One region of the Fictibacillus nanhaiensis genome, then DNA from elsewhere that is predicted to be linked to it. Evidence: riboswitches for the same ligand, from Rfam matches in the RefSeq annotation. Region 1 holds a riboswitch; the other holds the start of a gene.
What was found. A riboswitch is a leader RNA that binds a small molecule or an ion and turns the genes downstream of it on or off. The one in region 1 is predicted to bind glycine.

Region 1 (8,605 bases):
AAGTGTGAAAACGTTCAAAGATCTAGAAGTTGAATCTTTTGGCGTGTCTCATGATGCGGCGGAACCGATGTTTTACGTGTTCCACCATAACGGCCGAAAGCTTGCGCTCATGACGGATACAGGCTATGTAAGCGATCGTATGAAAGGCATCATCCGTGACAGCCACTCGCTTGTGATCGAATCGAACCATGACATCAACATGCTTATGATGGGACGTTATCCGTGGAACATTAAGCGTCGTATTCTAGGAGACCATGGTCACATTTCAAACGAAGATTGTGGACATGCTCTCGCTGATGTAATCGGTGACGGGACGAAACACATCTATCTTGCTCACTTAAGTAAAGATAACAACATGAAGGATATTGCTCGTTTAGCAGTTGAACAGACGTTAAAAACGTATGATATTTCAGCGGGTGAACAAGTGATTCTGCACGATACAGATGCGAGTCAGCCAACAAAGCTCGCTTTAGTATAAAATACTTACTTGTTTAAAGTAAGCCGTTTCCGGAAATAACAATAAGTGTGGGAAATTATGAAAAATAACCCAAAATGTCCATAATTTCAGGACTAATTGCTTATACTAGGTTATGACTTCATCCATTTAATTGTTGAAAGGAACGGTGAGGAACGTATGGGTTATTACGATGATGATTATCAACAACCATCTCGACAAAAAGGAAACCGTGGAGGAAAGTTTCTACCAGCTTTGCTAGGAGCCATTCTAGGCGGTTTGCTTGTCTTGTTTACAGTACCTGCACTAGGAGGAGCTGGTCTCTTACCAGACAATCTGTATCCTCCGAATGAGGAACAAAACGGTCTAGGCACTGACGAAAATGTGGAGCAGCGAAAAGTGGATGTGGATTTGACTACGAATGTAACGGATGCCGTTGATAAAGCATCTGGCGCGGTAGTCGAAGTTATCAACATTCAGCAGACCGATTTTTGGAGCCAGCAGCCAGCGGGCACGGGATCAGGTGTTATTTATAAAAAAGAAGGCAACAAGGCGTATGTGGTAACAAATGACCACGTTGTTGCAGACGCGAACCAAATTGAGATCACGCTTAGCAACGGAACGAAGCTTAAAGGCACATTACGCGGAACTGATCCTTTAATGGACTTAGCTGTTGTTGAAATCGATGGCAGCAAAGTCGACAGTGTAGCGGAGTTTGGAGTATCGGGTGACTTAAAACGTGGTGAACCTGCTATCGCCATCGGTAATCCGCTCGGTAACTTCCCTGGATCTGTTACACAAGGTGTTGTTTCAAGTGCAGACCGTTCGATTCCAGTTGATCTGGATCAAGACGGAAACCCAGATTGGCAAGCTGAAGTTATTCAAACGGATGCTGCGATCAACCCGGGGAACAGCGGCGGGGCTTTAATCAATATTTCCGGTCAGGTGATCGGGATCAACTCTTCTAAAATCGCACAGAACGAAGTAGAAGGAATCGGATTTGCTATCCCTTCTGATGTGGCAAAACCGATCATCGAAGACCTTGAGAAGTATGGTGAAACACGCAGACCGTTCTTAGGTGTTAACATCATTCCGCTTTCTCAAGTGAACACGTATCAGCGTGAACAAACGCTGAAGATTCCAAACAGCGTACAAGAAGGTGTCGTTGTGATGGAGATCACATCAGCTTCACCAGCAGCACGCGCGGGTATTAAGGAAATGGACGTTATTGTCGAAATGGGTGGAGAGAAGATCAAAGACCCAATCGCACTTCGTAAATTCCTTTATACAAAAGCGAAGATTGGTGATGAGGTGGATGTGACGTTCTATCGTGATGGAAAGAAGAAGACCGTGAAAGTTGAATTGAGCGGTGGTAAGCAATCTCAATAAAAGCGGGAAACAGGGGGCTTAAGGGTCTCCTGTTTTTTTGTTTGTTGGTGCTTAGGCGACTTTGAGAGTGAGTTGCTTTCCGTTTCAGGTTGCTCGCTTTCCGCGGGGCAGGCGGTGAGCCCCTTGCCGCTTCGCGCCCTTAAGGGTCTCACCTGCCCGCTTGTCCTAGCCTAGAGTCTCGCACCTTGCACTACAATCAACTTGTCGGTGAAGTAAAGGAAAAGGAAATTGAAAGCCACCCACCCTATAAAGAAAAAAATTAAGAGTTTGATTCCACATGTGGACAACTTTATTGTAGCGGATTGTTTACACACAGCTGTAAATTCGTTAGTGTAAGAAGAAGGATTGTGGATAAGTTAGGAGTGAAAAGATTTGGTTATTATTTGCTGCAAAGACCATGCTGAGCTTGCGATTGACATCATTGTGGATGAGTTTGAAACGCCACCTGTAGTAGAGTTACTAACAGAGAATGACGAGTTATCAACAGGTTGTGAATACTGCGATAACAAAGGTGTATATAAAGTGTCGAACATATGAACGCCTACAAGATATAGCACTAATTGTGCATATGTGGATAAGTTCTGGGGATAACTTATTTGAAAGGAAGTTTTCAACAAGTGAATATTTCAATCGTTTCCGTAGGGAAATTAAAAGAAAAGTACTTAAAACTAGGTATCGATGAATATTTAAAACGATTAGGACCTTATGCAAAAGTAGACATTATCGAGGTTCCTGATGAAAAAGCACCGGAAACACTAAGTGATCAAGAGATGATCATGGTTAAAAACGCTGAAGGTGAAAGAATTTTGGCAAAGATCGGCCAAGATGTTCATGTGATTGCAATGGCAATTGAAGGAAAGGCTGTGTCATCTGAGGATTTGGCTAAGAATTTAGATCAGCTTGCGACTTATGGGAAAAGCAAGGTTGCCTTCGTTATTGGAGGCTCTTTAGGCTTGAGTGATGCTGTCATGAAACGTGCGAATGAGAAGATTTCTTTTGGGAAGATTACGTATCCGCATCAGTTGATGAAGTTGGTGCTTGTTGAGCAGATTTATCGGGCTTTTCGGATTAATCGTGGGGAACCGTATCACAAGTAAGCACATAGTTTAATTTTTGAAGCGTCACAGTACAAATCAATGTCTTTGACGCTTCTTTCAATAGGAGAATTTTCATAAATTATTGGAAATTTTATTTATACTGGTATGAAGTAAATCTTTTTGCTTTACAGTTTCAACATTAGGAAGAATTTTTATAAAGGTGCTTCATACATTTTGTAATTCAAAGCTATCCGTTTGTTTTAAAAAAGAGATCAAAAGAAGTAACTCTACCTCCTCGCACTCCATCGATTCACCAGTCCAACTAGATGACCATTTACGAAAATAACCCCAAGAATGATGATTGCTCCCCCTAATAAACTGGTAAAAATAACCTTTTCGTGTAGAAGTAGCACGGCTGCTATTAGTGTAGAGATTGGTTCGAGGTATAAGAAAACCGATACTTGAGTGGCCTCCAACACCTCCAATGCTTTTGCCCAGTACCAGTAGGCAATACCGGATACAAAGACTCCAAGGAAAATAAGATGAGCCCATTCTACTCCATCTAGAAGAGCAAGCTTTTCCCAGCTTTTATTCTGATAGATGAATGGGAGAGTAAGCAAAAGTCCCAAAGCACTCATGTAAAAGGTGAGGACCAATGCAGGCAATGGCACCTTTAGGCTTTTTAGTAAAACTGAATAAATGGCCCAATTTAGAGTACTGAGAACCATCAATAGATACCCGATGTTGATTGAGAATCCTAAGGACCTGTCTCCACCTGCTGTTGTGACCAACAACACACCACTAATGGCCAAAATAATTCCAACAGCCTTTGGAACTGTCAACTTTTCATGCAGAAAGACCATGGAAAGAACGACGGTGAAAACCGGAGAGAACGTAATGAGCCAGCCTGCAGAGGATGCATCAATAGATAGAAGTGCGCTCGCTTGAATGACCTGATGAAGAAAAACACCAAGAATCCCTAATACAATTAAGTGCGGGATATACTGGATCGGTAGTTTCATGGAATGTTTCTTTTTCACAAGGATAAGTATCAATAAAAACAATGCACCTATACCAAAACGGATGACCAGAAGAGTAAAGGGATCAAGCTTGTCCAGCACTGCTTTAGTCGAGACAAAAGATATTCCCCAAAAACTGATGGACATGGTGGCATATAATGAGGCTCCTAGCATTTTTCGAAATGAGATCATAGATAGGTATTCCTTTCTCAATTAATTCTTCTACCATCTTATGCTTGTCCTGAAAAAACATGAGAATGAGAAGATTATCTAGGATCAAGAAAGTTCTTGAGAAGCGGAAGCACAGGGACGGTTCTCGTGCTTCATTAATTTGGTTTATATGTGTTCAGAACATCACCCGGCAAGATGCCACCGTCTGCTTATCAGCAACTGGCTACAGGCAAATGGATGGGATGTGCGTCATCTCATACCTCATTCCAAGGGAGATCCTAGGATAGTCCCTCATGAATTGGGACAGTGGGGAGCCATGCCAATCATTGAAGAGGATGGGACCGTCGTGTATCCGAAACTATAAAATGAGTAAATGCAAACACAGAGGCCTGTCCCAACTACTAAAAGGGGCAGGCATTTTTTAATTTTATAATGTTGTTTATAAAAATAATTGAACAAAATTGTAAAAACCTGCACAGGGTGTACTATTTTATGTTTATTATTTCATGGAGTAGTTACCATTTTATTTAACACCACCGAAGATCAGTTAATTAAATGAAACAATGTACAGTATTAGTCTTATTATAAAACTCCATTAGTGAGTGTTTAAAAAAGTCGTAAATTATTACATGTAGAAGAACTACCCCATAAACCCAACACCGAGTTTATTCTAACGGAGTTTCCTGTCAACGACAAAAAGAATTTAGGTTCACGGTCACTATGGGTAGGGCATAGGATAGCTGTAAATTTAGGATATGTAGGTGATTAAGTTGAAAGAGCCTTCTATTGTTTACAGTGAAATACCTTTTGTTGCGAAATACGAAAATATATTGAGCACTAGTGAATGTCACCAATTAATAGCTTTAGCCAAAGAACATTTAAAGCCGTCAACGGTCGTTGGAACAGCGGACATACGAAAATCAGATCAAGCATGGCTTCCTCATCTGTTAAATGAAACGGTTCATCAGATTGCACAGCGCGTTGCCTCTATCGTAAACAAGCCGCTTACTCATGCAGAACAGTTACAAGTGGTTAGGTATCAGGTCGGCGGAAAATTTGATGCTCATTATGATACGTTTAGTCCCTCCACTCAGTTAGGGAGAACATATTTATCGAATGGAGGACAACGAATCGTAACAGCCCTTCTCTATTTAAACTCTGTGACTACTGGAGGAGGAGAAACGTTTTTTCCATCGCTAAATTTTGAAGTAGCTCCTACAGAAGGGAGTTTACTCGTTTTTGAAAACTGTATAAAAAATACAGATCACCCACATTATCTTTCACTTCATGGTTCTCGTCCCTTAACAAAAGGTGAGAAATGGATAGCTACGCTCTGGTTCAGAGAAAAGCCACGTCACTAGTGATCGTCAAGTAAAAGCCAGAGATATTATCAAGTCTCTGGCTTTATTGATTTTGATAGAAGACACAATTTACCTGATTGATTTTGTTTTCCTTTTCCAGGGTAGAGAGATAGATAAAGGGTGAGAGGAGAACGATATGAACTGGACAGTAGTGGTTAGCACATTTTTTATCATTTTTTTAGCCACATTGGCTTTAATGAAGTTTAATAAAAAAAAGTGAACACTGTGTTATAGGTTGACATTCTCCTAAGTTCGTACTAGTATAAGGAATTATTTAGAAATATATATTAAAGATAGCAAGCTATGATTGCTGTAGGTCGTACTACAGCAGGAGCAGCTTCTGGAGAGACCGCATGTTAAGCGGCGCCGAAGGGTTCACAATCTCAGGCAAACGGACAGAAGAGTATTGAATTTTGACATTGTTGTGCTTGTCATTTATAGCGCAGTGAATGTTTTTTCATATTCTAATGTACAAGAGATTGGAGATTCTTCCAGTCTCTTTTTTTCGTTGTATTTGCATCTTAGAAGGAGGATTCATACGTGTCACAGCAAGAGTTGAAGAGGGATTTGGCTAACCGTCATGTGCAGCTGATCGCCATTGGCGGAACGATTGGTACGGGATTATTTTTAGGTTCAGGAAAAGCGATTCAACTTGCCGGGCCGTCTGTTATATTTGCTTATTTAATCGTTGGGATCGCGCTGTTTTTCATGATGAGAGCGTTAGGAGAGCTGCTGCTTTCGAAGGAAGGCTATGAGTCGTTTACCGATATTGCGGAAGACTATCTAGGACCGCGAGCTGCGTTTATCACAGGATGGACGTATTGGTTCTGCTGGATCATGACAGCGATGGCCGATGTGATTGCGGTCGGTGTTTATGTTCAATATTGGTTTGACATACCGCAGTGGGTCCCGGCGATTGTCTGTTTGCTTCTTTTACTTGGGCTGAATCTGTTAACGGTAAAGCTTTTCGGGGAATTGGAGTTTTGGTTCGCTTTGATCAAGGTGATTACGATTCTAGCGTTGATTGTGATTGGCGTTGTCCTACTCGTTATGGGCTACCAGACGGATGCGGGAACGGTCTCTATAAACAATCTGTGGGATCATGGAGGTTTGTTTCCTAATGGGATGACTGGGTTCTTACTCTCTTTTCAGATGGTTGTGTTTGCGTTTGTCGGAGTGGAGTTGGTCGGTGTGGCGGCAGCAGAAACATCTGATCCGAGAAAGAATATTCCGTCTGCGATCAATAAAATACCACTTCGCATTCTATTTTTCTACGTTGGCGCATTGATCGTGCTGCTATGCATCAATCCGTGGACAGAGCTAAACGCAGCGGAAAGTCCGTTCGTTAAAACGTTCAGCTTGATAGGAATTCCGCTTGCGGCTGGAATCATTAATTTTGTTGTGCTGACATCAGCGGCATCTGCCTGCAACAGTGGATTATTTTCAACGAGTCGCATTTTATTTACGTTAAGCAAGAGTGAGCAGGCACCTCGATCTTTTAAGAAACTAACGAAAAATGCGGTACCTGGAAACGCGCTTTGGGTTTCGGCTGTAGTTGTTTCAGTGGGAGCACTCCTCAGCAAGCTTATTCCAGAGCAGGCTTTTGGCATCGTAACAACCATCAGTGCCATCTGTTTCATCTGGGTGTGGAGCGTGATCTTAATTAGCCATATTAAATACCGTAAGTCACGTTCAGACCTGCACAAAAAGTCAACGTTCAAAGCACCTTTTGCTCCATTCGTTAACTATGTGGTACTCGCATTGTTCGGGATCATTTTAATCGTATTGCTTGTGGCAGAAGCTACTCGTCCGGCGTTATTGCTGACACCGATTTGGTTTGTTTTGCTATATTTCCTGTATGCATATAAAAAATCGCCAAAGTAACGTTTATGAATGAATAAATAAAAGGGCAGAAACGCATTTACTCCTGTGTTTCTGTCCTTTTAGCATGTAAGGCTATCTTAAATTGCAGTATTAAATCAGCGATATTTGATGGAAATGCCTGCTGTCTTTCAATTCACGAATGGTGTGAGCTATTTTTTCTATTCCGGGTTGTATTTGATGTTTTTCAACTTGAGAAATGCACAAGCGGATAAGGTTGTCTTGATTGAATTCAGGCAGAAACATTCTTTCTCCATCATCAAGTAAAAGGTGTTGTATTCGTAAAAGGGATGTAAGCTTTTTGGCTGATACGTGAGGAGGCAAATAGATGGAAAGGTAAAAACCCGTATCAGGCTTCGTATAGTGCGTCCCTTTAGGAAGGAACTGTTCACATGCCCTTTTGAGTTCATTCATTTTATGAAAATAAGTGTTCTTAATCTTTTTCAGATGGTTGTAATACATTCCGCTTTTTAAATAAATGTCTAAGGCACCTTGGGAGAGAACGGGGCTGTTAAAGTCAGCGCTAAACTTATAACGCAAAAAGCTCTCAATCATGTTGTTGGGCAAGACAACACTCGCAATTCGGAGCCCAGGAAGAAAGACTTTTGAAAAGCTTTGTATATAGATGACTCTTCCTGATGTATCAAAAGCGAAAAACGGATCGGCTTTCTTATCCTGTTCTAGTCCGCCTAGAAAATCGTCTTCTACGATATAGACATCATATTTAGCTGCCAGCTCTACGATTCTTTTCTTCTCACGATTCGTATAGGAATGGCCAAGAGGATTCTGAAATCTAGGAATGACATAGAAGAACTTAATCTCGTTATTTTTAAACATAGATTCGAGGTGTTCTAAGTCGATTCCGTCCATGGATAATTCAATGCCAAAGGTCTTCACATCGTTCAGTTTAAGCGTTTCAATCATTCCGAAATAGGTTGGTTGTTCAATTAAAATATTCTTTTTGTTATTAGGAAAAGAGAGAGAAGTTAATAAATGAATCGCTTGCTGAGATCCTGAAACGATGACGAGCTGCTTGGGATCTGTAAACACTTGAGAAAGTTGAAGATTTTTAGTAATTTGGGTTCGCAATGAAGGAAGACCTTGTTGATCGGTATAGGTGAAAATTTCTTCCTTATAGTGTTCGATCGCTTGATTTAAACAGTGTTGAAATTCAGTGTAAGGCAACAGCGTTTTATCCGGTCCAGCAGATAAGAAATCAATCATTTCAGGCTGATCTTCAGGCCGTCGAAACGCATTGACAACATAATAGCCTTTTTGAGGCACGGTATATAT
Region 2 (8,605 bases), 1.4 Mb from region 1:
AGAGAAACAAGAGGCCGATCCTGTTAACATCCTCAAAAGAAGAAGTTCAGAAACTCTTTAACGAGAGAAGTTCATATTATGAAAAAAGTGACATTGAGATCGTCACAGATCAATTAACGACTGAAGAAGTATGCGTCCAAATTTTAGATGAGTTAAGCCGTTTAAACAAAGGATAATTGGCCAAAACTAAAAAGTGATTGCTTTTAAAAGGAGTTTTGCCAATGGCCGCAGGATCAGATGTTATTAAGTTTCTCACACAGAGAGTCGTTAAATATTTGGATGAGCCAAAATCAGTAAGAAAGGAAAGGCGTATCACAAAAAAGAATGAGCGAGAGCCTTTACTTACTTATCTATTTGGAGTTGTTCCGATGGGACTCGGTCTAATGTTCCGAAGAAAGAGAAAGAAATAAGGCTGGAAAAAGGAAGGGCCGGGATACAGTTCCCAGCTCTTATTTTTTATGCCAGATAGAAGAGCCCTCCATTTATGATCTCTACAATAATCTGTGGTTCATATTGAGTACGAAGTGCTTCTTTTTCAATGTGATAAGCTTCAGGTTTCGTAAGGGAATCTTCATAAAAACTCTCTAATAACTCAAGATCTTCATTCCATCTTTTTTTAGCATCCTCGGCCCACGTGTGATCGTCTCTATCGATGACTTCCTGTATTTTATTTTCCAATCTTTTTATCGCACTCTGAGGCTTAATAAAAGGAGAGAGGGTGTAACAAAAATCAGGTATTCTCTTCGTTAACAGCATCTTTTGAAGACGTTGATGAAATTGATCTTCAATCGTCCCGTTGATCAGTTGTATCCCATATGAAAGGACTTGATCTTTCTTTTGATCACACTGATACGTGACTTTAACATTTAAACAAAGCCAAGGCTGCAGCGGTACTTGGGCTCCTTGCTGTGGAACTGATTCATACAGTCGAATGAAAGAGGCAAGCATCTTGGTCGACCCGAAGATCTGATGAAGCCGTGGTGAACCAAAGTGGATAAATTCACCTTTTCCATCAGGAGCTTGTTGTTGCCCCGTTACTAAAGTCAACGTCATCGGATTCGGGGTTCCTCCCGTTTTTTCGAGATAGTGCCAGTAGAACGGACGATTCATTAAAACTTTATCGAGTTCAGTAGTCAGTTGAACTTTCATATAACTAAAGTTTTTCTCTTGAATTCTACATTCGTTTGCATCAAAATAGCGCTCAAGAAAGCGATGAATCTCGTGCTGCTGCATGCTCTTCCCACCCTTTCTGCTTGATACCGCCATCAAGATTGATCAAGGAAGCTAGATTATCCATCTTTACCCGGATCTCACCCTCACTCTCAGAGGTATTCATGATGTCCGCGATGTGGCGTTCAATGTTCTTGATTTCAAATTTCGTTAAGATTTCATCGAGTTCCCCAATGACACTCTCAAATAGGTTGATCTTGTTATACAGCAAGTTTAAGATGTGCTCTTCAATCGTATTCTGAGTGGCGAAGTTATAGATATGAACGTCACCTTGCTGACCGATGCGGTGGATACGTCCGATCCGCTGCTCGATCCTCATCGGGTTCCATGGGAGATCATAATTGATGATATGCTGACAGAACTGCAGGTTTATTCCTTCACCACCAGCTTCTGTTGCGATCAACACTTGTGCTCGTGTTCGAAAGAGGTGAGTCATCCAGTCCTTCTTGCTTCGCTTGAATCCCCCTCTGAACGGTACAGAAGAGATGCCATGTTGTTGTAAAAACCATTGCAGATACAGTTGAGTCGCGCGGTATTCTGTGAAAATGATGACCTTGGAATCAATGGATTGAATCAGCTCTAACGCTTTTAATGCTTTAGAATTTTGATCGACGAGTTCAATTTTTTTCATCAATTCTAAGACTCGTTGTTCCATTAAAGAGTTTGATACATCTTTTTGAAGCATATTCTTTAATGTTAGAAAAACGGCTTCACGCGAACTGCAAGCTTCTCGCTGCAGGGTGACGATTGAAAATTTGCTTCGGTCAAAATAAGAGTCTTTTTTTAGTTGAGAGATTTCATCATATAGGTCACGTTCTGTTTTTGATAATGTGATAGGAATGGTCTGAACAAGGCGTTTCGGCCATTTTAGACCAGTCTCTTCTCGTCGATTACGAACCATCACCTTATTTACGAGCTGCTTAAGCTTTTCTTCATTTTTAAGGGAATACTTATCTTCTTTATAATCTTTGTCAAAGTTCTCTCGGTTACCTAGATGGCCGGGCTTTAATAGAGATACAAGATTAAAAATCTCCTCAACTCTGTTTTGAACCGGAGTAGCAGTTAAAAGTAAGCAGAACTTCTTTTTTAATAACTGTACAAATTCATAGTTTTTTGTTTTCTTATTCTTTAGTTTGTGCGCTTCATCGATAATCACAAGATCATAGTCTTGATTAAGAACGATGTCGCGATGAGGTGCTCGTTTTGCTGTATCAATAGAGGATACGACTACATCGCATTGTTCCCAAACATAGGCTTTTTTCTGAGCGATTGCTGGAATAAAGAACTTTTGATTCAACTCGTTCGTCCATTGAATAACGAGTGAAGCAGGAACAAGGATCAATATCTTCTTAGCGAGTCGGCGTATCATGTACTCTTTTAGGATCAATCCAGCTTCGATCGTTTTTCCAAGCCCTACTTCATCTGCCAAGATTGCTTTTCCGTTCATCTGTTCAATAACGGTAGTCGCAACGTCCAGCTGATGAGGCAAAAAAGTCATCTGTGGAAGGTGATCTGGAGCTTGAAGACCGAGAAAATCAGGAATTGCTAAGTGGTGTTCGGCTTCAAGAGCTAAGTTATATAATTCCCAATTGGCCCAAGGTCCATCTTCTTCCACACGCTTTAAAAAGTCATCATGCCATTCTCGCTGAAACTGAACGTCGATTTTCATAACGGATTTCCTTTCTTTAAAAAAGTTCGTTGCCATTCCTTTTGTAAAAATGATAGGATAATAATGTAGTAAACATAGTAATAGTATGTGCGACCTTGGACAATAACATACTCGCGAATGAAAGTAAGAGGAGAGACTGCGTTAGCGGCGCCGAAGGAGCAAACAATTGTGAAACTCTCAGGCAAAAAGACTCTTGCTAGACGCATCTCTGGAGAGTGCTTTTTAATAGATGAAAGCCACCAACGAAGAAACTCAAGTCTATTCACTTGAGAAACTTACAGGTTGCAGGACAGAGGATCCCATTTTTAAGGGGTCTTTCTGTCTTTTTTTTGTCCAAAAAAGTCCGAAAATTTTTAAGTATGAAAAAGGAGGAATTCACATGGCTACATTGTTACGAACACCGTTATTTGAGACATACAAAGAACATGGTGGAAAAGTAATTGATTTTGGTGGTTGGGAGTTGCCTGTTCAGTTCTCAAGTATTAAAGAGGAACACGAAGCGGTTAGAACGAAAGCCGGTCTATTCGATGTCTCTCACATGGGAGAATTTGATGTTCGAGGACCAAATGCCCTATCGTTTCTACAATATACAATGACTAATGATGTTTCGAAACTTCAGAACGGCCAAGCGCAATATACGGCTATGTGCTATGAAAACGGTGGTACAGTAGATGATCTTTTAATCTATAAAAGAGATGAAAACGATTACTTACTTGTTGTGAATGCCTCAAATATTGAAAAAGATTTCGAATGGCTGATGAGCAAGAAGCCTGAAGGTGTAGAACTTGTGAATGTGTCTCCTGAATATGCACAGCTTGCGATTCAAGGACCAAAAGCAGAATCGATCTTACAAAAGCTTACAGATACCAATCTTTCTGAGATCGGATTCTTCCGTTTTAAAGAAGATGTTTCTCTAGCTGGCATATCCGCTCTTGTGTCCCGAACAGGCTACACAGGAGAAGATGGTTTTGAGATTTACTTAAAGACGGAACATGCTGAAAAACTGTGGAGATCTGTTCTAGAAGCAGGCCAAGAAGATGGATTGCTTCCTGCAGGACTTGGAGCGCGTGACACGTTACGCTTTGAAGCGAAGCTTGCTCTATATGGTCAAGAACTTACAAAAGAAATTACGCCGATAGAAGCGGGGATTGGATTCGCTGTAAAAACAGATAAAGAAGCAGATTTTATTGGGAAAGAAATATTAGCTGATCAAAAGAAGAATGGCGCACCACGTAAACTAGTTGGTATCGAGATGATCGATAAAGGAATTCCACGGTCCCATTACGAGGTGTTTAAAGGTGAAGTGAAGATCGGAGAAGTTACTACGGGAACACAATCACCAACTTTGAAGAAGAACCTAGGTCTTGCTCTACTCGAAAAGGATTTCACGGAGCTTGGAACAGAGGTAGAAGTACAGATTCGTCAAAAACGATTAAAAGCAAAAGTAGTTGCTTCACCATTTTATAAACGAGGAAAATAAGACATTTAAGGGGGAGAAACCATGACGTTCCGCTATTTGCCGATGACTGATCAAGACAAAAAGGAAATGCTTGAAACGATTGGAATCGAAACGACAGAAGATCTTTTTCAGGATATTCCTGAAGAAGTTCGGTTTAAAGGACGCTTACAGATCGAGGAAGCTTTGTCAGAACCTCAACTAGTTAAAGAGATGGGCCGCTTAGCAGCATTAAACAAAAATACAAAAGATCATGCGTCCTTCTTAGGAGCGGGTGTTTACGATCACTACACACCATCGATCGTCAATCATATGCTACTTCGTTCAGAGTTCTACACCGCTTATACGCCATATCAGCCTGAGATCTCTCAAGGTGAACTTCAAGCGATCTTTGAGTTCCAAACGATGATCTGTGAGCTTACCGGTATGGATGTTGCGAACTCTTCTATGTACGATGGTGGAACAGCACTTGCTGAAGCTGGATTATTATCAGCAGCTCAAACGCGAAGAAAGAAAATCGTTGTATCAAAGTCCGTACACCCAGAATCTCGTGCTGTTCTACACACTTATGCTAAAGGACAGCATCTTGAAGTAGTTGAAGTAGACACGGATAACGGTATGACATCCGTGGATTCATTGCGTGCTGAAGTGGATGAAGAGACAGCTTGTGTGATCGTTCAATATCCTAACTTCTTCGGTCAGATCGAACCTTTAAAAGAAATAGAAGAGATCGTGCATAACGTTAAAGGAATGTTCGTTGTTTCTTCGAATCCTTTAGCACTTGGCGCACTGACGCCTCCTGGCAAGTTTGGTGCCGATATTGTAGTCGGTGATGCACAGCCGTTCGGGATCGCACAAGGATTTGGCGGACCACACTGTGGATATTTTGCCGTAACAACAAAATTGATGCGTAAAGTTCCGGGCCGTTTAGTAGGTCAAACCGTTGATGAAGACGGAAAACGCGGATTCGTTCTTACCCTCCAAGCAAGAGAGCAGCATATCAGACGTGATAAAGCGACGAGTAACATCTGTTCGAACCAAGCCCTTAACGCACTTGCAGCTTCCATTGCCATGACAGCACTCGGAAAACAAGGTGTGAAAGAAGTAGCACACCAAAACATACAAAAAGCGCATTATGCGAAAAAAGTTCTTGAAGAGAAAGGATTCAAGATAGCATTCACTGGACCTTTCTTTAACGAGTTTGTTATCGAGTTAAAGTGTACAGCTAAAGAAGTGAACAGAAAACTATTAGAATCTGGCATCATCGGCGGTTATGATTTAGGTCTTTCGTATTCAGAACTTAAGAACCATATGCTTTTAGCGGTTACGGAAATGAGAACAAAAGAAGAAATCGATCAGCTTGCAAATGTATTGGAGGGATTAGCATGCGTACAGAACATCAGTCATTAATTTTTGAATTGTCTAAACCAGGTCGAGTAGGGTACAGCATCCCTGAACTTGACGTTCCAGAGATTAACGTAGAATCTATCATCCCTTCCGATTATTTGCGTACAGAAGAAGCGGATCTTCCTGAAGTGTCAGAGCTTCAGATCGTTCGTCATTACACAGCCTTATCCAATCGTAACCATGGTGTGGATTCTGGTTTCTATCCACTCGGATCATGTACGATGAAATACAATCCGAAGATTAATGAAGATGTAGCACGTTTCCCTGGGTTTGCACACATCCACCCTCTTCAAGATGAAGATACGGTTCAAGGTGCGATGGAGATGATGTACCGCTTGCAAACATCACTTGCTGAGATCACAGGTATGGATGAAGTTACGCTTCAACCAGCTGCGGGTGCACATGGTGAATGGACAGGACTTATGATGATTCGTGCTTACCATGAAGCAAATGGTGACTTTAATCGTACAAAAGTAATCGTTCCTGATTCAGCACACGGAACCAATCCTGCGTCTGCAACGGTTGCAGGTTTTGAATCGATCACAGTGAAATCTGATGAGCGCGGTCTAGTTGATCTAGAAGATTTGAAACGAGTAGTCGATCAAGATGTGGCCGCTCTTATGCTTACAAATCCAAATACGCTTGGTCTTTTTGAAGAGCATATATTAGAAATGGCAAAAATCGTCCATGAAGCTGGCGGAAAGCTGTACTATGACGGAGCGAACGCAAATGCGATATTAGGCTTTGCTAGACCTGGAGACATGGGCTTTGACGTCGTTCACTTGAATCTTCATAAAACGTTCACAGGGCCACACGGTGGTGGTGGACCAGGATCAGGACCAGTTGGGGTTAAGGCAGATCTGATTCCATTCTTGCCAAAACCAGTTCTTGTTAAAGAAGATGATCTTTATAAATTCGAATACGATCGCCCGCAATCGATCGGACGCGTGAAGCCTTTTTATGGTAACTTCGGCATTAACGTACGTGCCTTTACGTATATCATGACGATGGGTCCAGACGGCTTGCACCAGGTATCAGAGAACGCCGTATTAAACGCGAACTACATGATGCGCCGACTTGAGCCTCATTTCGATCTTCCGTTTACACAACACTGTAAACATGAGTTCGTATTATCAGGACGTCGTCAAAAGAAACTTGGCGTGAGAACACTTGATATCGCAAAACGTCTCCTAGACTTTGGCTATCACCCGCCAACGATCTACTTCCCGTTAAGTGTCGAAGAAGCGATCATGATCGAGCCGACAGAAACGGAATCAAAAGAAACACTGGATGAATTTATCGAGAAGATGATTCAGATTTCAAAGGAAGCTGAAGAAACACCTGAATTGGTACAAGAAGCTCCTCATACTACCGTTGTTAAACGACTGGATGAAGCGACAGCTGCAAGAAAGCCCATCTTAAAATATACAAAACAAGTTTAAACAAAAAAGCAGCTCAGGAAAATTCTCCTGAGCTGCTTTTGAATGTTAGTTTGATTTTACACGGCCTGTCCATTTGCGGAAGCCGCCATTTAGGTGATGAAGTTGACCATATTTTTTCTTCTTTAGAAAATTGGCTGCACGAGCACTTCTGAATCCACTCTCACAATATAGATAAACAGGCTGATCGCTGCGCACTTCTTTTAATCTCTGTCTCATTTGAGAAAGAGGGATATTACGTGCTCCTAAGATATGTCCCTTTTTAAACTCTTCAGGTTCACGAACATCGATCAATTGAGCTTTTCGATATCCTGCTTTAAACTCTTCCTCGTTTAACGTCGTTAGAAATCTCTTCTGATAAAGCCCCATACCGATTACATACGCCAATAATGCTACTACAATACCTGCTAAAACTATCCATCCCATAACGCTTGCACTCCTTTAAACAATCTACCCCAATTATAGCGGTGCGCGGCTCTATAGGCAAAAGAAAAATCTGACTTTGAGCGATTGTTTTGACACACTCGCCGAATTTGGTACACTAGTTACGAATGAATGGCAGGGAGACGAAAAACGTGGAAAAAAAAGAAAACTGGTATTATATCGATTCTGGAAATTGCGAACCTGCAATTAATATGGCAATGGACGAAGCATTGCTAACTTGGCACAGTGAAGGAAAGATTCCACCTGTTATTCGCTTTTACGGATGGAATCCAGCAACCTTATCGATTGGCTACTTTCAAAAAGTAGAGAAAGAGATTAACCTTGATGCCGTAAAGAAATACGGACTAGGTTTCGTAAGACGTCCAACGGGAGGGCGCGGAGTTCTTCATGATCAAGAACTCACGTATAGCGTCATCGTATCGGAATCACACAAAGATATGCCACAAAGCGTGACAGAAGCGTATCGGGTGATCTCTGAAGGGATTAAAGAAGGATTTCAAGGCTTAGGCCTCGATGCATACTTTGCTGTTCCGAAAACAGAAGAAGAGCGTGAAGGATTGAAGAATCCTCGATCAGCAGTTTGTTTTGACGCTCCATCGTGGTATGAATTAGTCGTAGAAGGAAGAAAAGTAGCAGGAAGTGCTCAAACAAGGCAGAAGGGTGTTATTCTTCAACACGGTTCTATTCTTCTGGACTTAGATGAAGACAAACTGTTTGATCTGTTTAAGTATTCTAGCGACAGATTACGAGAAAGAATGCAAACTGCATTTAAGAAAAAAGCTGTAGCAGTGAACGCATTACTAGATGTTCCTGTTACGATCGATGACGCGAAGACTGCCTTTAAAAAAGGATTTGAGGACGGTTTGAACGTTAATCTTTTACCATATACACTTACAGAAGATCAGTGGGCAGAGGTCGAACATATAGCCGAGACTCGTTATCGCAACGACGATTGGACGT

Region 2: it holds a riboswitch for glycine, as region 1 does, so the genes downstream of both, gcvT (glycine cleavage system aminomethyltransferase GcvT) here and ACFS5O_RS04050 (amino acid permease) in region 1, are expected to answer to the same signal.

Annotation. Positions count from the first base shown of each region.
Region 1 is NZ_JBHUPF010000006.1:43,547-52,151, forward strand. Features, by position in the region: gene ACFS5O_RS04020 (MBL fold metallo-hydrolase) at 1-478, shown strand, start outside; gene ACFS5O_RS04025 (S1C family serine protease) at 635-1,843, shown strand; gene ACFS5O_RS04030 (CxxH/CxxC protein) at 2,216-2,380, shown strand; gene rlmH (23S rRNA (pseudouridine(1915)-N(3))-methyltransferase RlmH) at 2,461-2,940, shown strand; gene ACFS5O_RS04040 (DMT family transporter) at 3,168-4,091, opposite strand; gene ACFS5O_RS04045 (prolyl hydroxylase family protein) at 4,832-5,431, shown strand; glycine riboswitch at 5,762-5,840, shown strand; gene ACFS5O_RS04050 (amino acid permease) at 5,972-7,315, shown strand; gene ACFS5O_RS04055 (aminotransferase-like domain-containing protein) at 7,406-8,605, opposite strand, start outside.
Region 2 is NZ_JBHUPF010000006.1:1,465,170-1,473,774, forward strand. Features, by position in the region: gene ACFS5O_RS10975 (shikimate kinase) at 1-176, shown strand, start outside; gene ACFS5O_RS10980 (YqzE family protein) at 222-410, shown strand; gene ACFS5O_RS10985 (YqhG family protein) at 457-1,233, opposite strand; gene ACFS5O_RS10990 (DEAD/DEAH box helicase) at 1,202-2,899, opposite strand; glycine riboswitch at 3,017-3,102, shown strand; gene gcvT (glycine cleavage system aminomethyltransferase GcvT) at 3,279-4,379, shown strand; gene gcvPA (aminomethyl-transferring glycine dehydrogenase subunit GcvPA) at 4,401-5,765, shown strand; gene gcvPB (aminomethyl-transferring glycine dehydrogenase subunit GcvPB) at 5,741-7,204, shown strand; gene ACFS5O_RS11010 (rhodanese-like domain-containing protein) at 7,250-7,627, opposite strand; gene ACFS5O_RS11015 (lipoate--protein ligase family protein) at 7,837-8,605, shown strand, end outside.